3 regions of the Streptosporangium sp. NPDC051023 genome follow, and region 1 is predicted to be linked to each of the others. Evidence: riboswitches for the same ligand, from Rfam matches in the RefSeq annotation. Region 1 holds a riboswitch; each other region holds the start of a gene.

Region 1 (6,830 bases):
ACTCACGCCTCACTTAGCAGGTGCGGGGGGAGCGACTCCAGATGGCATATCCCGAAGTGGATTCCCGTCGCGGCGACGGCCTCCTGGTCGTGGGCGAGATCGGCCTCAGCGACGAGGACCTTGTGCTGCTGGCGGAGCTGGCCAAGGGCGTCACCGTTGACCGGGTCGGACGTCGTCTCGACATCAGCGGTCGGACGGTCCGGCGCAGGCTCCGCGGGATCTGCGACCGCATCGGCGTCGCCACGGCGATCGAGGCCGTGGCCTGGGCCGCCCGCAGACGGCTGATCTAGGTCACGCCCGCCCGGCGGTCCCGGGCTTCCCGCCCGGCGGTCTTGGGCTTCCCCTCTGGCGGTCCCGGGCTTCCCGCCCGAGAGGCTGGGACTTCCCGCGCCGCGGCCGCCTACGAGGGAGATGCGGCGGGTGACTCCCCTCAAGCCCTCGTGTGGCCTCTCAGCCCCTTTCGAGTGGCGGGGTCCCCCGGCCGCCGTACGGGCCTCCTGCGGCCTCTGATCGCGCTTCAGGGCCGTGCTCCGGCCCGGCGGGCGCGTTGGCCCGCGCTTTGCCCTTGTACGTCCTATCCGTCGGTGGCGCGTGTACGTCCTATCCGTCGGTGGCGCGCCAGAGGCCTGTCTCAGCCGGAGGCGTGCCAGAGGCCGTCTCAGTCGGCGATGCGCACGCCGCCCGCGAAGGGCCGGTTATCGATCGTGGTGATGTGGATGACGTCACCGGTCTGGGGCGCGTGGACCATGAGGCCCGCCCCGATGTAGATCCCGACGTGGTGCAGGTCGCTGTAGAAGAAGACCAGGTCTCCGGGGCGGAGCTCGCTCCTGGAGACGTGGGTGCCCGCCGTCCACTGGTCACCGGTGTAGTGCGGCAGGCTGATGCCGACCTTCTGATAGGCCCACATCACCAGGCCGGAGCAGTCGAAGGTGTTGGGTCCCTCCGCGCCCCACTTGTACGGCTTGAGCTGCTGGGTGAGGGCCCAGCGGGCGGCCTCGGCCGCCTTGCCGCTGCCCACGATCGGCACGTTGATTCTGACCCGGCTGCTCCGGTTGCGCTCGGCCCGTGACCGCACCTCGCCGAACAGGTCGCTCTCGACCTTGGTCACCAGGCGTTCGATCTTGGTGCGCTTGTCGCCGAGTTCCTTGAGGAGGTCCTGGACCTCGGCGGTGCGGGCCTTGGCGCTGGCCTGCGCGCGTTCCGCGGCCTCGATCGCCTTGCTGACCTGGGCGACCTCCTCGCCCTGCTGCTGCTGGAGCGCGTAGTTCGCGGTCGCCTGGTCGAGGAAGGTGTCGGGGTTGGACGACTGCGTGAAGGCGAGCGCGGAGGCCAGGCCGCCCGCCATGTAGGTGCTCTGCGCCAGGAGGGTGGCCTTGGTGCGCCGTGCGGCCAGCTCGGACTGGCTGACGGAGAGGGTCTTCTTCGCGCTCTCCGCGGCGCGCTGCGCCTGCTTGAGCTTGACCTGCTCGCCGTTGTACTGCTCGCTGAGCGTCTCGATCTCGGTGTGCAGCTTCTCGGCCTGTTTGGCGAGTTGCTGAAGGCTGGGCTGCGGATCCGCGGTGGCCACCAGGGGAGTGCCGAGAACCAGGGAGGCGAACGCCAGTCCGATGACCGCCGCCTTGCGCGACAGCCCGCGCGTCGCGTGTTCTCGATGGCGGGCGTGTTTGCCCGCGCGCTCTTTCCCACGGTTGCGCATGCGCTTCACCAACAGGCTCCTCTCTCGGCCGCCTACCGGGTTAGCTGACGGGTTCGGGCCGGAGGCAGCCCTACCGAGTGCGCCGGCGGCGCTTCGGATTCACCCCGGGGGACGTCTGGAGGGTGGGTCCCCGGTTCCCCGTGTCGGGGATTCGGCGGCTCAGCACTTTACGGTGCTGACATCGAGCACGGACATTAGTGCAATTGGAGGTTCATGCTCAACCAGAACTGCAAAGCCGGTAGAGCTTTCACAACTGAAATGTCACGGGAAGGTCACACAATTTCATGATCAACATATGTGCCACGCTGGCCCTCAACCTTTCCGGGGCGCTTATGTCGAGGGTCTCCGCAGGTCTGCGCTTCTGTGAAAGATCGGATCGCGGCGGTCTCCGTCGGACCGATCCACAGGGTGCGGGTGGGCCGCGGGTGGTCATCCGGTGAGCCCGGGGGGCGAGTTAAGGACGAGCCGTAAATAGACGGTGGCGAGGACGTACTCTGATCAGTCATGGAGCAGGTTGCGCAGCAGTCCCCGACGCAGGCCGTACCCGAGGCCGTGGCCCGTCCGGCGGGCCCCTCCGAGGCCGGGGGCGCGGAGCGGGCCGGAGGCGAGGGCGTGGACGCGGAGAAGCGGTCCCGGGGCGGGTTGATGCCCGGGACGGCCCCCGCGGAGATCATGGTGCGCCGGGCCAGAACCCCGGACGTGCGCGCCATCCGGCGGCTTGTCGACACCTATGCAGGGGCGGGCCCCCGCCTGCTGGAGAAGGCCACGGTCACCCTCTACGAGGACGTCCAGGAGTTCTGGGTGGCCGACCTGGACGGGCTCGTCGTGGGCTGCGGGGCGCTGCACGTCCTCTGGGAGGACCTCGCCGAGATCCGCACGGTCGCCGTCGATCCCGGATGCCGTGGGATGGGCATCGGTCACCGCATCGTCTCCTCGCTCATCGGCACCGCGGGAGACCTCGGCCTGCGCAGGGTCTTCTGCCTCACTTTCGAGATCGATTTCTTCGCGCGGCACGGCTTCAGGGAGATCCAGGGCACGCCTGTCTCGCCGGAGGTCTATGCCGAACTTCTCGCCTCCTACGACGAAGGCGTCGCCGAGTTCCTCGATCTGGAGCACGTCAAGCCCAACACCTTGGGAAACACCCGGATGCTGCTCCATCTGACACCGCGGGGCAACTGAATTGACGTAGGTGCTGACTGATCGGAAAGGTGACTGTTGATACCTATGTCGATACGTTGTGCACCAGCAAGCATGTGAGTCTGACATGTGCCACATGCGCAGTCGAAGTGAGGTGACGCGGTGAGCACCGGACAGCCACCGTATCCGCAGGATGATCCCGACCGCGACCGCACACCGTCGGGGCATCCGCAATACGGACAGAATGCGGGTCGAGCCCCTGGCGAACTCGATCCCGATGTGACAGTCGTGGGATATCGATCGGAGGCCTCACAGCCGAACACCGGTCCCGGGCAGACCCAGCCCGGTTATGGCCAGCAGGGCGGTACGGGCTCCTACGGGCAGCCCGGCTACGGCCAGCAGGCTGACTACGGTCAGCAGGCGGCTCAGCCCGGTTACGGCCAGCAGCAGGGTTACGGGCAGCAGGCCGCCCAGCCTGGCTACGGCCAGCAGGGCGGTACGGGCTCCTACGGGCAGCCCGGCTACGGCCAGCAGGCTGACTACGGTCAGCAGGCGGCTCAGCCCGGTTACGGCCAGCAGCAGGGTTACGGGCAGCAGGCCGCCCAGCCCGGCTACGGCCAGCAGGCCGGTTACGGGCAGCAGCCTGACTACGGTCAGCAGGCCGCCCAGCCCGGTTATGGCCAGCAGCCCTCCTACGGCCAGGCCGAGTACGGCCAGCAGCCTGACTACGGTCAGCAGCCCGGTTATGGCCAGCAGCCCTCCTACGGGCAGCAGGCGCCCGCCTACAACCAGGGTTACGGACCGCAGGGGGTCACACCCCCCGGTGCCCCCGCTCCGCTCGCGGAGTGGTGGCAGCGTCTCGTGGCCCGGATCATCGACGGCATCATCCTGGCGATCCCGACGGTGATCATCAGTTTTGTGCTGGCGGCGGTCCTGGTCACCGCGGGGGGCTTCGACGCGACGACCGGGACGATCACTGCGCCCTCCGGTGCCTTCCTGGCCGGCTTCCTGACCACCCTCGTAGCGGGCCTGATCTACATCGCCTACGAGTTCCTGATGCTGAAGCAGAACGGCCAGACCGTCGGCAAGATGGTCATGGGCATCAAGGTCGTGCGGATCGGGGGCACGCTCCAGGGCGGTCTCTCCTCCGACCTGGCCGTCAAGCGGGCGGGCGTGCTCTACGGCCCTTACGCGCTGAGCGGCATCCCGATCCTCGGGATCGTGTTCAACATCTTCTCGCTGGTTAACGTGCTCTGGCAGTTCTGGGACAAGCCGTTGCAGCAGACCCTGCACGACAAGGTCGCCACGACGGTGGTCGTCAAGACCAAGTAGTTGTACGAAAAGGGGGCCGGCGGGATGAACCGCCGGCCCCCTTTTCGCGTGTGTGCCCGGAAACGTGCCGGGTAACGTGCCCGGTAACGACGCCCCGCCCGGGCGCGATGGAAGCGCAAACCCATTCGTGGCGGCGTGAGGAGCGTTATGGCCGTCCACCCGCCCCCGGTGGCGACAAACGCCGGGGATCGCAGACGTCGGGGCAGGGCCGTCCTCGTGAGGAGCTCGCGGCCCCGTCCTATGAACGACGCGTGCCGGGCCTTTGGACACCTGTCCACCCAGCCTTATGGGGCCGCCCCGACCGGCCTTATGGGACCTCATTGGGAGAACGCCCGTCGCGGGGAGTTCGGGGACCGCTCGACGACGAATGGACGACGGCACAGGGACACCTGCGTCCGGGACGGTGCCATCTTCGTGTCCTCCAAGGGATTGTCCCGCCGGACTTCCCCTTCACCTTCCCTCCCGGGGGTGAAGACCTTCTTACCGATCGCGCCGCGGGTGCCGCGGCGTTGCCGTGGTTGTTCCAGAGCCGATCCTGTTTGGTGGTTATACGGTCTACGACTATGTCCTAGATGCCAGACAAGGACGTACTCTTGGTAAGAAAACAAGGAAGATCCGTCTTCTTCTGTCCGGTGGTGTCGAACCACGACCTCCCGCCGGATGAAGAGGACAACTATCTATCCGGATGTTCTTCACGCGGAGGGCATTCCGGCGGTGAACCCGCCGGTTGCGATCTTCGGGTCCGTGGAAGGCGCGCTCGACCCTCCTCGTCGCACTCCTCACCAGGGGTTTCATGGCAGGGAGCCGGGTGACCCCGCGGCCGTCGCGCCGGGACCACATTGGTTTTCCGGCGGAGTGATCATCACATGCTCACCCGCCAGGTTTTTTCCCTCCGGCTTTACGGAGTGCAACCGGTAAGACAGCTGGAGAGAAGCATTAAGGTAGTGAGCGGCCAGCCTGGCTGCCCCAGTGACACCCCCCGCTCGCAGGTGACGCTATGGTCATCTGTGGACGGATCAGGACTGATCGAGCGTGCCCCCCAGCGTGACCGGGATGTCGTCGGCAAAATTTCCATGGTCCCCGAAAGTTACCCACGGTGCGGAGCGAGGGCGAATGAACGACGTATTGTCCGCGTTGATACCCCCGGTGGTCGTCGGCGGGGCCTTCATCTACGGAGTTGTCAAGCTTCTTCGGAGTGAAGCCGCAGGCCGCCGCCCGGCAAAACGGAGGGATCCGGCTGAGTCTCAGAACAGCTGATCCACTCCCTCCGGGGTCCGGCAAGAATCGCCGGGCTCCTGGAATTGCCGCTCTTCGATTGCGGGTATATGTTTAGCTAGCGAATGAAACAATACTCCGCGAAAGGATTGCGTAGATGGCCAAGCAGATCCAGGAGATTCTCATCGACGACCTCGATGGGGGCGAGGCCAATGAGACTGTCGCCTTCGCGCTTGACGGCACCAGCTATGAGATTGACCTCAGTGACGTAAACGCGAAGAAGCTCCGCGACTCCCTGTCGGCTTTCGTGCAGAGCGCCCGCCGTTCCGGCGCGCTCGCCCCTCGTCGCCGCCGTGCAGGTGGCGCCCGGGCACTCACGAGAGAGAAGAGCGCCGACATCCGGGCGTGGGCCAAGTCCCACGGCCTTAATGTCAGCGAGCGCGGTCGAATCGCCTCCAAGATCGTCGAGCAGTACGAAGCGGCTCACTAGATCGTTGAATCATGCGGTTATGGCGGCCACGGTGGGGTCCGGTGGCGGCCATGACCGCATGACGCGTTTGAGCGGCCGATAAACGTCGTTCGCTTGCGGCGTATCGGGAACATCGCACCCCCCGTAAGTAGTTGGATGGAGGGTGAACGCCCTGCTCTCGGGGAACGTCTTCTGCGTAGAGCGGTCGCCGGGTCGGGGCTACCATGCGGGATGACAGGGCCCGGATATCCCGGACCTGCCTGACCGCTCTGTGAGGAGCGACGAGATGTTCGAGAGGTTCACCGACCGCGCACGGCGGGTTGTCGTCCTGGCCCAAGAAGAGGCCCGGATGCTCAACCACAACTACATCGGTACGGAGCACATTCTTCTTGGCTTGATCCATGAAGGTGAAGGCGTTGCCGCCAAGGCTCTGGAGAGCCTCGGCATCAGTCTTGAAGGTGTGCGTCAGCAGGTCGAGGAGATCATCGGCCAGGGACAGTCTGCGCCGTCGGGGCACATTCCTTTCACCCCGCGCGCGAAGAAGGTCCTTGAGCTGTCGCTCCGCGAGGCCTTGCAACTAGGGCACAACTACATCGGCACCGAGCACATCCTGCTCGGCCTCATCCGTGAGGGCGAGGGCGTCGCCGCCCAGGTGCTGGTGAAGCTTGGCGCGGATCTCAACCGCGTCCGGCAACAGGTCATCCAGTTGCTTCACGGCTACCAGGGCAAGGAGCCTGCCGCCTCGGGCGGCCCGCAGGAGGCCGCGCCGTCGACCTCCCTTGTGCTGGACCAGTTCGGCCGGAACCTGACCCAGGCCGCCCGTGAGGGCAAGCTCGACCCGGTCATCGGCCGGGAGAAAGAGATCGAGCGGGTCATGCAGGTCCTCTCCAGGAGGACCAAGAACAACCCCGTCCTGGTCGGGGAGCCCGGCGTCGGCAAGACCGCCGTCGTCGAGGGCCTGTCCCAGAAGATCGTCAAGGG
Region 2 (6,830 bases), on a different contig from region 1:
GGAGGCCAAGGCCGTCGCGGCCGCGGCGGGCAGCGCGGGAGAGAGCGAGCTGCGCCGCCTGCGTGAGCGGCTGGCCGACGCGGAGCGGCAGCTTGAGGCCACGCGCAGGGCCGCCCGTGAGGGCCGCAGTGTCGAGGACACCAAGGTCCGCATGTTGCTCGACGCGCTCCAGGACGCCGCGGCCGGGCTGCGCAGGGAGCTCGCGCTGCCCTCAAGCATCCACCGGCCCGCCGACTCCGTGTCCTCGGTCGCTCCGGGCAGGCACGGGGTCCAGGCCGTGCCCGCGCGGGCCCTCGCCGACGACGATCCCGCCCTGCTCGACCAGTTGCTCGCGCTGCCGCAGATCCACCTGATCGTGGACGGCTACAACGTGACCAAGACCGGGTACGGCACGCTGACCCTCGCCGACCAGCGCAACCGGCTGCTGACCGGCCTCGGCGCGCTTTACGCGCAGACCCGTACCGAGCTGACCTGCGTTTTCGACGGGGCGGAGCTGAACGGCCCGGTCCCGGTCTCCGCGCCCCGCGGCGTCCGGGTGATGTTCAGCGCCCCCGGGCAGATCGCCGACGACCTGATCCGCCAGCTGGTCCGCGCCGAGCCCATGGGCCGGGCCATCGCGGTGGTCTCCTCCGACCGGGAGGTGGCCGAGTCGGTCCGGCGGATGGGGGCCAGGCCCGTTCCCTCGGTGTTACTTCTGCGACGTCTCGGACGAGCCTGAACCTTTTCGCCATATGGTGCATCGGATCACTGTGGAGGTTGATTCGATGAAGAAGCTCGTCGCGCTGGTCTGCGCCGCCCTTGTCGCCGGTACGGCCGCCGCCGCCCCCGGGATTCCCAAGGGGTTCCTGCTGTACGAGAAGGCCGCGGCCAAGAAGGACGACGATCCCGAGACGAGTTGGAAGGTCAGCGACTCGTTGAGGACCCCGCTCGCGGTCGACCCGTGCGGCAAGGGGGCCGTTGGCAGGGCGGGAAGGCTGGCCGTCAGGACGGTGACGTTCATCGGCGTGCCGGACTTCATGAAGGTCGAGCAGGTCCTGCTGTACGGCTCGCGGACCGGCGCGGAGCAGGCCATGACCCAGCTCCGCGGCGGGCTGGCCACGTGCGGGACGAAGAAGGACGCCGGTTCCACCTACCGCTACGTCTCGGTCCCCGTCGCCGGGCTCGGGGACGACGCGCTGAAGGTCTCCGGACAGGTCTACTACGGCGGGAAAGCCGGTGTCGGCGGGGACCGGAGCGTGGTGGTCCGCAAGGGCAACGCCGTGCTGGTCTACCTGTGGGCGGGAGAGTACGCCAAACCGGTGAAACGTGACTGGGCAGACCAGTTGCGGGACGCCACCCGGATGACAGCCAAGGTTTGCGCCGTGGCCGCCTGCAAGTAAAGAACAAAACAGCCAAAAAGGTGAGCTAACCCTTACTGATTCTGTACTATTTCGCCCCAGGTCTTTGCGTGGGGAGGCGGCGTCGTGGCCGTGGCGGGTAAGCCGGGTGGGTTTGTGCGGATGCCGATGGCTGCAGGGCTGGCCCTCGCGCTTCTCCTGCTTCCTGTGGGCGGTGCGATCGCCGAGCCGAAGCCGACGATCGCGCAGGCCAAGAAGAAGCTGGACAAGCTCAACGACCAGGCTGATCAGCTCGTCGAGAAGTACAACCAGGCCAGTGAGAAGTGGAAGAAGGCCCGCAAGAAGTACCGGGGCCTGAACGCCGACCTCACCAAGCAGACCGCGAAGGTGGCCGGGCTGCGCAAGGATCTCATCACCATGGCCGTCAGCACCTACCAGGGCGGTTCCGTCGGCTGGCAGAACCTCGTCGGCCAGGGCAACCCCAGCCTGGTGCTGAGCGGCCTGGCCGCGGCCGACCAGATATCCGCCTCCCGCGCCCAGACGCTGAACGCCTTCGACGAGGCCAACAAGGCGCTGCGCGACAACCGCGACCAGGCCAAGGACGCCCTGGCCGAGGCCGACCAGACGCGCGACGAGCTGGCCGACGAGAAGGCCAAGGTCGAGAAGATGGTCAAGGACCAGACGAAGGTCCTGCGCGATCTCGGCACCTTCAGGAGCGGCGACCCCAACAGCACGGGAATCCAGTACAACGGCCCGGCCTCGGGTAACGCCAGGGCCGCCCTCAGCTTCGCCTTCGCCCAGATCGGCAAGCCGTACCGGTACGGCGGCACGGGGCCGGACGGCTGGGACTGCTCCGGGCTCGTCCAGGCGTCCTGGCGCAGCGGAGGTGTGAGCCTGCCTCGCACCACCTGGGAGCAGTGGAGCTGGGGCTCCAGCCGCAAGGTCTCCCTGAGCGAGCTACAGCCCGGTGACCTCCTGTTCAGCAACGGCCTGGGTCACGTGGGCCTCTACGCGGGCGACGGCAAGATCGTTCACGCTCCCCAGACCGGTGACGTCGTCAAGGTCGTCCCGCTGTCGTCGTACGGCGGCCGCCTGGTCGGAGCCGTCCGCCCCTGACCCGGCACTGACCCGTCACCGACTCATCCGGTGCCCCGTCCCGGCGGTTCCCGCCTCCGACGGCCCTCCGTCCGCTCCGGGGGGCCGGTGTCTCAGGTTTCCCGACGCCCTCGGGGCGCCTGAGACGTCTCTAGAGAGGCTCTGAGGGCCGGGCGGGGGTCTTCGGGGGGTCTTTCTCCAAAGTGTCCCTACGTGGCGCGTGGAGCGTTCCCTGGCGTCATGGGGAGCGATCGTGTGGAGCGTTTCCTTACGCCACGTAGAGCGACAGGGTGTCGGCGACGCAGGCGGCCCTTCTCTGGCCCTCGACCTCGACGGTCATTCTGATCTTCACCAGTTTCCCCGCGGGGGAGTTCTTGACGTCGGTGAGCTCGGCGCCGCCACGCACCCGGGAGCCGACCCTGACCGGGACGGGGAAGCGGACCTTGTCGAGCCCGAAGTTGACGCCCATCGTGATCCCCTCGACCTGGAAGATCTCGGCCATGAAGGCGGGCAGCAGGGCCAGCGTCAGGTAGCCGTGGGCGATGGTTCCGCCGAAGGGGCTGGCGGCCGCCCGCTCGGGATCCACATGGATCCACTGGTGGTCGCCGGTGGCGTCGGCGAACATGGCGACCTGCTCCTGGGTCACCTCGCGCCAGGCGCTGTGCCCCAGATGCTCTCCCTTGGCCGCGGCGAGTTCCGCGAGGCCGGCGAACGATCTCATGCCCCAGATCATGCCCGATCGGGCATCGCGTCGCGAACGCGGCGGTTCGTGTGGACCGGTGGTCGTGCGGGGCCTGATCCCGCGCCCGCCGGGCCGTTCCAGGGCTCGGTGGGAACGATGAAGATCGATAACTGATGTGATGTATGTGACACATGCGATGGCTTTCAGGTGGTGCGCGCGGAATGTGACGAGAGTCATATTCGAATGGCGGAAATGCCTCGCCAGCAGGCATTTCATAAACGTGAAAACTTTTTTTCGATCTTCGGATTTGGTCGGACCTTTGCCGGAACTTGGTAATCGGGGTACCTTCTGGCGGTCGCGGTGAGCAAGCCATGCCATCGCATCGAATGCCGGTCTCACGGGCCGGTGTCCATATAAAGATCCAGCTGGTCACCGTGTCCCATGGGGTTCGCCCCGCCGCGGTGGCCTGCCGAGTCCGTGCAGCCAGGAGGCATGGAGCCGGGGAACCATTCGGCCATTGATCTATGGCCAGGGGTGAATCGACATGTCTGTTGTCGTAGGGCTTCTTCCCAGCCCGAATCCGTCAGCTAACCCGGTAGGCATCAGTGGAAGTCCCAAGGAGAAATCCTGTCTACCACCCCGCACAACCCCCGTTTGTCGCGCCTTTTCCGCCTTTCCCTCGGCGGATTCGTCCTCACGCTGACCGCCTCAACCGGAGCGGTGGCACTGGGTTCCACGACGGCACAGGCGACGACGGACATCGCGGCCGCGGTTCAGGTCAAGAGCACGGCGAAGACTCGCGTCAAGCGCACGGCGAAGGCCGCAATGAGCCGGGCAGTACGGCAGCAGGCCAGGGCCAGGACGGCCGTGGCGGCGGCCAAAAAGCAGATTGGCGACCCATACCGGTGGGGAGCCTCAGGCCCGGGTGCGTTCGACTGCTCGGGGCTCGTCCAGTACGCGTGGCGCAAGGCCGGCGTTTCCCTCCCCCGGGTCACGGGCAGCCAGTACCGCGCGGTCAGGAAGAAGGTCTCGTGGAGCAGGTTGCGCCCCGGTGACCTGCTGTTCTTCTACGGTAAGGGCCACGTGGGCATGTACGTGGGCCACGGCAAGATGGTCCACTCGCCGAGCAGCGGTAAGACGGTCAGGATTGTGACGTTGAAGGGCTACTACAGATCCGCCTTCGCCGGAGCGGTTCGTCCCGGCGGCTGACAGAGCGGGATACGGTCCCGTCCATGCTCCCCGATGGACGGGACCGTCGCATGCCTGCCGGGCGTCCCGGCAGGCGGTTCCGGGCGGTTCCGGGCGGCTGCCCTGCGGGCGGGTACGGCCCCGGCGGGTGCCGGTCGAGTAGCATCAGCTGACATGTCCGTCCCGAAAGGGCGCCGCGCCGTGCTCGCCGGGATGCTGGCGCTGATGAGCACGGGGCTGGCCGGTGGGGCGCGGCCCGCCTCGCGGACGGCCCGCGACCTGTGGCCCGGTGCCGCGAGCGTGGTCCGTGGCGAGTGCTCGCTCGTCGTCGGCCACCGTGTCCCGCTCGCCGAGCTACGGGATCTGGCCTCAAGAGCCGACCGTGCCTGCCGTACCCTCGCGGAGATCTGGGGGCCGGTCAAGGCGGTGATCCTGTTTCCCGCGACCGACGCGGAGGCGGCGGAGATCACGGGAGCGGCGGCGACCGGCGGCCTGGCCGCGATGGCGACCGCGGACCGGGTGGTCGTCCTGCCGACGGGCTACGCGAGACTCAGTCCGGCCGGCAGGGATGTGGTGATCGCCCACGAGCTCACCCACGTGGCCACCGGCGCGACCCGGGGTGGCCGGGTCCCCATGTGGCTGTCGGAGGGGTTCGCCGACTACGTGGGCTACCGCGACGCGGGGATCGCGGTGCGGGTGGCCGCCGCCGAGCTGGCGGCGGAGGTGCGCGCGGGCGTCCTGCCCCCCGGGCTTCCCGGGGCCGCCGACTTCGCCCCCGGCGCCCCCCGGCTGGCGCAGGCCTACGAGGAGGCCTGGCTCGCGTGCCGGTACGTCGCGGAGCGCTTCGGCGAGAAGGCACTGGTAAGGCTTTACGGTAGCGATGTGGGCAGCACACTGGGCCTGTCGCGGGCGGGGTTCACCGCCGCGTGGCGCGACCACCTCCGGAGGGAACTCGCATGACGCGGACCGTGACGGATACGCCATCGGGTCCGCGGGGGGTGCTGAAGGGGGCGGGATGGGCGATGGCCATCCTGGGGGTGGCCACGCTGGCGGTCGTCGCGCTCACCACCCCGTGGCGGGCGCTGCCCGCGGGAGCCCCGCCCATCGAGCCCGATCCGGCCCGTGACTTCACCGCGGCCCAGATCGCCCGCTCCGAGGCCTTCGACGCCGCGATCGGCGTCCCCGCCTACCTGTCGCTCGGCCTGACGCTTGTCGTCGCGGGGGTGCTGGTCGGCACCCCGCTGGGCGCGAAGCTGCTGGCCCGCCTGCGGGGGCCGTGGTGGCTGCGGGTGCTGTTCGGCGTCCTGGCGATCTCGGCGGCCGTCGCGATCCTGCGCTGGCCACTGGGCATGTGGTCGGAGACCTACCTGCGTGAGTTCGGCCTGTCAACGCAGACCTGGGCGTCGTGGACGGCCGACCGCCTCAAGAACATCGGGATCGGCACCGGGCTGACGGCGATCATGGTGCTCGCCGTGGTCGCGCTGGCCCGCCGCTACCGTCGCTGGTGGATCCCCGCCGCGCTCGGCGCGTTCACGCTGACCGTGGTCGCCTCCTTCGCCTACCCGGTGGTGATCGAGCCCCTCTTCAACGACTTCACGCCCATGCCCGCGAGCACGCTGCGCGCCGACCTGCTCGCCATGGCCAGCAAGGACGGCGTGCCGGTCGAGAACGTGCTCGTGGCCGACGCCTCCCGGCGGACGACCGCGCTCAACGCCTACGTCTCCGGATTCGGCGCGACCCGCAGGATCGTGGTCTACGACACGCTGTTGCGGGCGCCCGCGGACCAGGTCGAGCTGGTGGTCGCGCACGAGCTCGGCCACGCCAAGGCGGGCGACGTGCTGTACGGCACGCTCGTCGGCGGCCTGGCCGCGGCCTTCGGGGCGTGCCTGCTCTATCTGGTGGGCTCCGCCGGGCCGGTACGGCGCCGCACCGGGGTCCCCTCGATCGCGGACCCGAGGGCGGTCGGCCTGCTGATGGGGCTGCTGTCCCTGGCGACCGTCCTGTCGGGGCCGGGGCAGAATCTGGTCAGCAGGCACATCGAGGCCCGCGCCGACGCGCACGCGCTGGACCTGACGCGAGAGCCCGCCGTTTTCGTGTCCATGCAGAAACGACTCGCGATAACCAATATTTCGGATTTATCGCCAAATATCGTTGAATATCTCCTCTATGCCTCTCATCCGACGGCGCCACAGCGCATCGCGATGGCACGTTCCTGGGCCCTGCTGAACGGCGTCGGACAACCGTGAAACGCACTCTGATCGTCACCAACGACTTCCCGCCCAGGGCAGGCGGCATCCAGTCGTTCGTGCACGGCCTGGCCGCCTGCCGCCCACCGGAGTCGGTGGTCGTCTACGCTCCCCGCTGGCCGGGCTGGGCGGCCTTCGACGCGCGGCAGCCGTACCCGGTCGTGCGCCATCCCACCTCCCTGATGTTGCCGACCCGCGCGGTCGCGGGCAGGGCCGCGGAGCTGGTCGCCGAGTTCAAGTGCGAGACGGTGGTCTTCGGGGCGGCGGCGCCGCTCGGCCTGC
Region 3 (6,830 bases), on a different contig from region 1:
GAAACCGCTTGAAACGGTATTCGATGGCCCTCTAGTGATTTATGTCCGCCTCGATTCACAGCGCTCCAACCTGGCCCTGGCACGCCATCGACTTCAGGCGCTTTCCGGCCGCCTGATAACGACCTGAAGCCATGCCCACAACGCGGAACCTCCTCAGCGAACTGGCCGCCGACCGGGCGACCGGCGCCCTCCATCTGGGCGGAGCCGGGACGTTCTACCTCACGGACGGTCACGTTACCTGCGCGGAGAGCCCCGTCGCCCCGCGGGTCGAGGACCTGCTCGCCGCCTGCGGCAGGGTCTCGGACCAGGCCGTACGGCAGGCCATGCGCGCCGCGGCCGAGGGCAGGCTCGGCGGCGAGGTGCTGGTCACCCAGGGCGTGCTCACCAGGGGCGAACTGGAGTTCTGCGTGCTCTGCGCGGTGCTCGACGCCGTGTACTTCCTGTTCGACGCCCCGGAGCACGGAGCGAGGTTCCGCCGGGGAGAGCGGCACTGGCTCGGGCCGCAGTGGTACTTCGACATGACCGGACTGCTCCGGGAGTACAAGAGAAGGAGGACGCAGTTGGACCGGACCTGGCCGTCCGCCGATCTGGACGCGCTCCCGGTTGTCCCCGTCGGCCGCGTGCCCGCGCAACGGGTGGTCCTGACCTCCCTCCAGTGGGAGGTCGTGGTCGGCGCCGACTCGACGGCGACCCCCGCGGACCTGGCCCACCGGCTGGGACGCCCCGCGTACTCGGTGCTGCTGGCCGTACGGCAGCTCGCCGCGGCCGGGCTCCTCCGTGTTCCCAGGGGCGAGATCACCGCCGCGCCCGACCCTCCCGCCGCGCCCACCACGCCCGGCGCCCTGGACGACACACCCATCACGCGCGGCGCCCTGGACGACGCCCCCACCCGGCCCGACACGCGCGTGGGCGCACTGCCCAGACGGGTCGCGGGCACCCGCGAGATCAGGGACGCGGTCGCGGACGGGACCGACACCGCGGAGGCGGCGCAATGGCTCCCCCTGACGACGGGGGACCCCGCCGACGTGGCCCTGCTCATCCGGCTGAAAAACGCATTGGAGGCACTCACATGAGCTCGGTCCGATGCCAATAAGGCTGCGGACACTGAAGAGGACCGGAAGGAGGGTGCCAGTGGAACTGCGCGACGAGGTGCGCCGGGAGATGACCCTGCTGCGCGAGCGGATACCGGACGTCGACGGAAGCGTCGCGTGCAGCGTCGACGGCCTGACCATAGCCAGCGACCTGGATCGGGCCTCCGAGCAGACCGGTGCCCTTTCCTCCGCGTTGCTGGCCCTCAGCCGCCGGATGGCGGACATGGTCGGCAAGGGCGCCTTCGAAGAGACGCTGATCTCCGGCACCAACGGCTACGCGGCCTTCTACGCGGCCGGACCCAAGATCGTCCTCACAGTCCTCGCCCGCCCTGGGACCAACCTCGGGCTGCTGCGGCTGGAGGGGCGCAAGACGGCGGCGAACCTGGCCGCCATCACATCTCGCACATGGACAACCCAGTGACCGGAGGCATGAATGGGCAACATGGACATCTCCCTCAAGGAGATGATGGCGATCGACGGGGCGGTCGGCTCGGTGGTCGTGGACTACAACAGCGGCATGGCGCTGGGCGCCCTCGGCGGCTCGAAGGACCTCGACCTGCAGATCGCGGCGGCCGGTAACACCGAGGTCGTCAGGGCCAAGATGCGGACCATGGAGTCGCTGGGCATCAAGGACGGCATCGAGGACATCCTGATCACGCTCACCAACCAGTACCACCTGATCCGCCCGATCACCGGCAGGAACGGCAAGGGCCTCTTCCTCTACCTGGCGCTCGACCGCACCCGGGCCAACCTGGCGCTCGCGCGGCACAACCTCCGCGGCATCGAGGAGAGGCTCGAGATCTGATCCTCCGGTACGGCACGTCCCCGGGAGGCGCGGGCCGTACCGGAGCTCCCCCTCCCCCGAGGCGGTGAGCGGCGTCGACCGCGGCGACGAGTCCGTCAGATCACGCGGAACAGCACGTCATCTGACGAAAAGAACAAGAGCGGGCACCCGTTTGGGTGCCCGCTCTTGCTTTTCCAGGGGGTGCGGGGGTTCGCCGGGGGGGCGGGGAGGTGGGGATCCCTCGGGGGCGAGGACCGCCGGGGGACGCGGAGCGGGGGGGTGGGGGTGGGGGAAGGAGGGCCGGAGGCGGAGCGGGGACCCTCGGGGCGGGGGCGGGGGCGGGGGCGGAGGCGGAGGCGGAGGCGGGGATGGGGATCCGGGGGGTTCGGGGGGTTTCCGAGGGTGGGGATCGAGGGGTGGGGATCGGGGGGAGACGAGGACGGGGGATCCTCCGGAGGTCTCCCCCGGCGGGAGCCTAGGGGCGCGCCGCGTCGGCCAGAGCGGTCGTCGGGGGCGCGGCCGGGTTGTCGTCCATGACCTTCCAGGCACCGCTGGCGTACGCGACGGGGTAGTTCTTCTTGCCCACGCCGTCGCCCCACTTGGTGATGACGTAGTCGACCTTGATGTGGCCCGCGCCGTCGACGCCGTCAACGCCGAGCGAGCTGGAGTTGAAGGTGCCACCGGTCAGGTCGGCGAAGGTCTTGGCGTCGAGGTCGATCATGACACCGCTGCTGGAGGGCACACCGGGACCGCGGTCCCCGACGAAGAACTTGGCCTTCTTGCCCTTGTAGATGACGTACCCCTCGGTGAACAGCGGCCAGCTCGGGCTCGCGATCATGCCCTTCTGCATGGGCTTGCCGCTCGCGGGCAGGCCGGTGTCCCCGGCGCGGCCCGAGGAGTCGTCCCAGAAGTAGGAGGCCTTGGTAGAGCCCTTGAGCAGGGCGGTCTCGGAGGCGGCGGGAGCGGTGGATCCGGTGCCGGTGTCGGCCGCGGCGGGAAGCGCGGAGACGACGCCGGCGGAGGTGAGGACGCTCGCGCCCAGCAGAGTGGCGGCGATCAGGCGGTTACGCAGGGCAAGGGAGAAACGCATAGAAAACAGGCTCTTTCGCGAGGGAACAGGACAGCCTCGTGCGCCAAACGAAGAGAAGGCACGGGCGTGAGCGCTCACAGGGAAGAGAAGTCGCAGCCGGAGAGACCGGACGCTACGCGGAGCGCGGTGCGAGGTGGGGTGCCGCGGTCAGGCGCGGCGGAAAAGTCTTAGTAGATCCGCACGAGTGCGGTGCTTGCCGGCACGAAGGCAACAAAGCGATCCATGAGGGGATCTCCTCTCCATCTCGTCTACCGGGTTAGCTGACGGGTTCGGGCGGTGGAGTTGCCCTACCGCCGCAGGTTCGCGGCGGATTCACCCCAAGAAGTGGGTCCCCGGCTCCCGTGACCCCTCAGGGCTTCGGGATTCGACGTCTGCCGGCCGCTCCTTCTCGTGAAGGGCAAGTCACCGACTGAGAACAACTAGGACACTACCCACCAGAAGGTGTCAAAGCAAAACAAAAGCCATGAAAACCCCAGAAGATCTACCTTCAATGCCCAAGAAAGGGGCATTGGCCACCCCTTGACCTTGCTCCTTCCTGGGCGTTAAGTTCATTGAAACTGTTAGGAAACTTACCTAATAATTTCCTAGTGAACATGCCTCTGACCTGCAGGTTCTCCCTCTTACCCCCCGAAGGAGACACTCTCCATGAACAAGCGAAGGATCGGCCTGACGGTGGCGGCCGCAGCCGCCGCTCCCGCCCTGCTGGCGACGGTGATGGTCAACTCGGCATCCGCCCACGGCTCGATGGGAACGCCCGTCAGCCGGGTTTACGCCTGCTATCTGGAGAATCCGGAGTCGCCGGACACCCCCGCGTGCAAGGCCGCGGTCGGCCAATGGGACACCCAGCCGCTCTATGACTGGGATGAGTTGAACATCGGCACCGCCAACGGCAAGCACAGGGAGATCATTCCCGACGGGCAGCTCTGCAGCGCCGGGCGCGCCAAGTACCGGGCATACGACGCGCCCCGCACCGACTGGCCCTCGACCGCGCTCCCGACCGGAGGCGGCCCCTACACCTTCCGCTACCCCTACACCGCCGACCACCCCGGCACCTTCGAGATCTACATCACGAAGGAGGGCTTCAACCCGCTCCAGCCGCTGAAGTGGTCGGACCTGGACACCACGCTGCTGGCGAAGGTGCGGAACCCGTCCAAGGTCAACGGCGAATACGTCATCCAGGGCCAGCTGCCCGCGAGGACGGGCCGCCACATCGTCTACTCGATCTGGCAGCGCTCGGACAGCGCCGAGGCGTTCTACACCTGCTCCGACGTGACCTTCGGCAACGTGTCCACCCCCACCCCCACCCCCACCCCCACCCCCACCCCCACCGTGACGCCGACCGCGACCCCGACCGCGACCCCCACCGTGACACCGACGGTGACGCCGACCCCGACCCCGACCTCGACCACCTCCCGGCCCTGGGCGGCCGGTGTCTCCTACACCGCGGGGAACCTGGTGACCTACGGCGGCGCCACCTACCGGTGCCTGCAGCCGCACACCTCCCTGCCCGGCTGGGAGCCGTCCAACGTCCCCGCACTCTGGCAGCGCCTTTAGAACCCTGTAGAACCCTTTAGAACCCTGTAGAACACAGCACCGTCTGGACACCGCGCCGCCCGGAGAGCAGTGCCCGTACGGGCGGCGCGCCTGCGGGACCCGCGAGCGGCGCCCGGTCCCGCAGTACCGTGGACGCGTGCTGATAGTCCTCGGCTGCGCGGTGCTCGTCGTGGCGCTCTACACGCTGGCGCTGTACGGCACGGCCGGAACCGCCGCACTCGGAGCGGTCGCCGTCACGCTGGCCGTCGCGATCGTGATCGGCATAGACGGCGGGAGCGTCAGGGGGGGCGCCGGGTTCGGGACACTCACGGCGGGCGGCTCGGCCGTCGTGTGGTCCCTCGGCCGCTCTCACAGACGCCGCAGGGCGGGCCGTTCCGCGCTCGCCGCCTACCGCGCCGCCTCCGCGGCCGTGCCCCGCCTGGCCGCGACCGTCGAGCGCGACCGGATCGCCGCCGAGCTCCACGACGTGGCCGCCCATCGGCTCACCGGGATCGCAGTCGCCTCGGCCGCCGCCCTGCGACTCGCCGATCCCGCGCTCACCTCGGAGGCCACCGCCCACGCCGCTGAGGCGGGCCGCCTGGCCGTCGCGGAGCTCGACCGCCTGGCCTCCCTCGACCGGCGCGGCGAGAGCGCGACCCTCGCCGACATCGACACCCTGGTCGGCGGCCATCCCGGAGTGGCCTACCATCGCGCGGTCGCCTCCGTACCGCCCGAGGCCGCCGCGCTCGCCTTCCGCGTGGTCAGGGAAAGCCTGACCAACGCGATGCGCTACGCCACCGGCGCCGCCGTCCACGTTCGCATTGAGAGCCCCGCCGGAGCGGGGCGGCTGGTGGTGACGGTAACCGACGACGGCGCGCCGGCCGCCGTCGACGGTCTGGGCTCCGGGACCGGTCTGGCCTCCCTCGACCGGGCGGTGCGCGCCCTCGGCGGCACCCTGACCGCGGGCGCCGGGCCCCCGGGTTTCGGGACCACAGACACCGGGACCACAGACGCCGGAACCGCGGGCGGCTGGACCGTCAGGGCAGTGCTCCCCCTGCCCTCGCCCCCCGGCGAGACGGCCCTGCCCGTGCCGCGCTCGTTCTCCCTCACCACCCTGTACGGCATGGCCCGCCGGGGCGATCACCCGCGACGCGCCACGGAAGGCTGGCGGGGAGCGGCGGCCCTGGACTGGGCCCTGGTGGTGCTGGCCGTGGCGTTGCCCGCGGGGATGGGGCTGCTGTACACCGACGTGCCGCCGCCGTTCAAGGCCACGGCGTCGGGCATGCTGCTCCTGGTCCTGCTCATACTGCACGCCGTACCGCTGAGGTGGCGGCGCCTCGCACCGAAGCCGAGCCTGGCGGCGGCGCAGGGGGTGCTGTTGGTCTGGCTGGCGTGCGACGCGGCCGGGCTGACCGCGCCACACTCCGCGCAGCTGGTGCTTGAGTGCTGGTGGGTGGAGCTGACCCTGCTGTACACCGTCGGCGCGTACGGCTCCCGCGGCTGGCCCGCCCCGATCGTGGTGGCGGGGCTGGGCGCCTTTCCCCTGGTCGAGGGGCTGACGGGGCCACCGATCGCCGTCTGGGCGACGCTGACGGCCGCGTTCGCCGTGCCAACGGGCATGGCGTGGGGAGCGGGCGTGCTGGTCGGCAGGCGCAGGCGCAGGCGGCGGGACGCGGCGGCGCTGGACCGGGACAGGCTCGACCTGGAGGCGGCCGAGGCGGCCAGGGCCGAGCGGGGACGAATCGCGGCCGGGCTTCGCCGTACCGCGGGGGCACGGGCCGAGGCGGTGGTCAGAGCCGCGGAGGACCGACGGCTCGACCTGGTCCTCACCGAGGCGAAGGCCGGGCTCGGCGCGCTCAGGGAGCTTCTCGACGAGCTTCGCGGCGCCCCCGAGGGTGATCCGGCGGACGACACGCCTCCCCCCGTCGTCGCCGGGATCGCGGCGCTGGCCACCAGGCGGCGCGCCGTCGTCAGGTACGCGGGAGCGCGCCGCCCGCTGCCCGCCGCCGTCGAGGTCGCCGCGTACCGCGTCGCCGAGGCGCTGCTGGCCGACGGGGAGACGGTGACGGTGACCTACCTTGAGGACGGCCTCGCGCTGTCCGGCCCTCGCGGGGCCAGGAGGGTGCGGGCCATGGCGGACGCGGCGGGCGGTACGGTCGCCGAGACAGATGACAGGGTGCGGGTGTGGCTGCCGGAGGTGTTCCCAGCATGATTCGGGTGACGATCGCCGACGACCAGGCGGTGGTCAGGGTGGGGATCACGGCGGTGCTCGACGCGGAGCCCGACATGACCGTCGTCGGCCAGGCCGCCGACGGCGAGACGGCGATCGCGC

Evidence for each region. A riboswitch is a leader RNA that binds a small molecule or an ion and turns the genes downstream of it on or off. The one in region 1 is predicted to bind cyclic di-AMP.
Region 2: another riboswitch for cyclic di-AMP. It lies ahead of AB0395_RS09395 (C40 family peptidase); the one in region 1 lies ahead of AB0395_RS31155 (NlpC/P60 family protein).
Region 3: another riboswitch for cyclic di-AMP. It lies ahead of AB0395_RS10265 (hypothetical protein); the one in region 1 lies ahead of AB0395_RS31155 (NlpC/P60 family protein).

Annotation. Positions count from the first base shown of each region.
Region 1 is NZ_JBFBCE010000058.1:5,052-11,881, reverse strand. It holds gene AB0395_RS31160 (LuxR C-terminal-related transcriptional regulator) at 42-290, shown strand; gene AB0395_RS31155 (NlpC/P60 family protein) at 659-1,696, opposite strand; cyclic di-AMP (ydaO/yuaA leader) riboswitch at 1,711-1,863, opposite strand; gene AB0395_RS31150 (amino-acid N-acetyltransferase) at 2,342-2,875, shown strand; gene AB0395_RS31145 (RDD family protein) at 3,122-4,165, shown strand; gene AB0395_RS31140 (Lsr2 family protein) at 5,538-5,870, shown strand; gene AB0395_RS31135 (ATP-dependent Clp protease ATP-binding subunit) at 6,136-6,830, shown strand, end outside.
Region 2 is NZ_JBFBCE010000010.1:121,999-128,828, reverse strand. It holds gene AB0395_RS09415 (NYN domain-containing protein) at 1-718, shown strand, start outside; gene AB0395_RS09410 (hypothetical protein) at 765-1,379, shown strand; gene AB0395_RS09405 (NlpC/P60 family protein) at 1,506-2,453, shown strand; gene AB0395_RS09400 (MaoC family dehydratase) at 2,701-3,153, opposite strand; cyclic di-AMP (ydaO/yuaA leader) riboswitch at 3,572-3,731, shown strand; gene AB0395_RS09395 (C40 family peptidase) at 3,769-4,323, shown strand; gene AB0395_RS09390 (hypothetical protein) at 4,477-5,262, shown strand; gene AB0395_RS09385 (M48 family metallopeptidase) at 5,325-6,548, shown strand; gene AB0395_RS09380 (glycosyltransferase family 4 protein) at 6,545-6,830, shown strand, end outside.
Region 3 is NZ_JBFBCE010000011.1:138,622-145,451, reverse strand. It holds gene AB0395_RS10285 (roadblock/LC7 domain-containing protein) at 1-127, shown strand, start outside; gene AB0395_RS10280 (hypothetical protein) at 132-1,073, shown strand; gene AB0395_RS10275 (roadblock/LC7 domain-containing protein) at 1,132-1,512, shown strand; gene AB0395_RS10270 (hypothetical protein) at 1,525-1,896, shown strand; gene AB0395_RS10265 (hypothetical protein) at 2,351-2,965, opposite strand; cyclic di-AMP (ydaO/yuaA leader) riboswitch at 3,196-3,345, opposite strand; gene AB0395_RS10260 (lytic polysaccharide monooxygenase) at 3,611-4,519, shown strand; gene AB0395_RS10255 (ATP-binding protein) at 4,656-6,710, shown strand; gene AB0395_RS10250 (response regulator transcription factor) at 6,707-6,830, shown strand, end outside.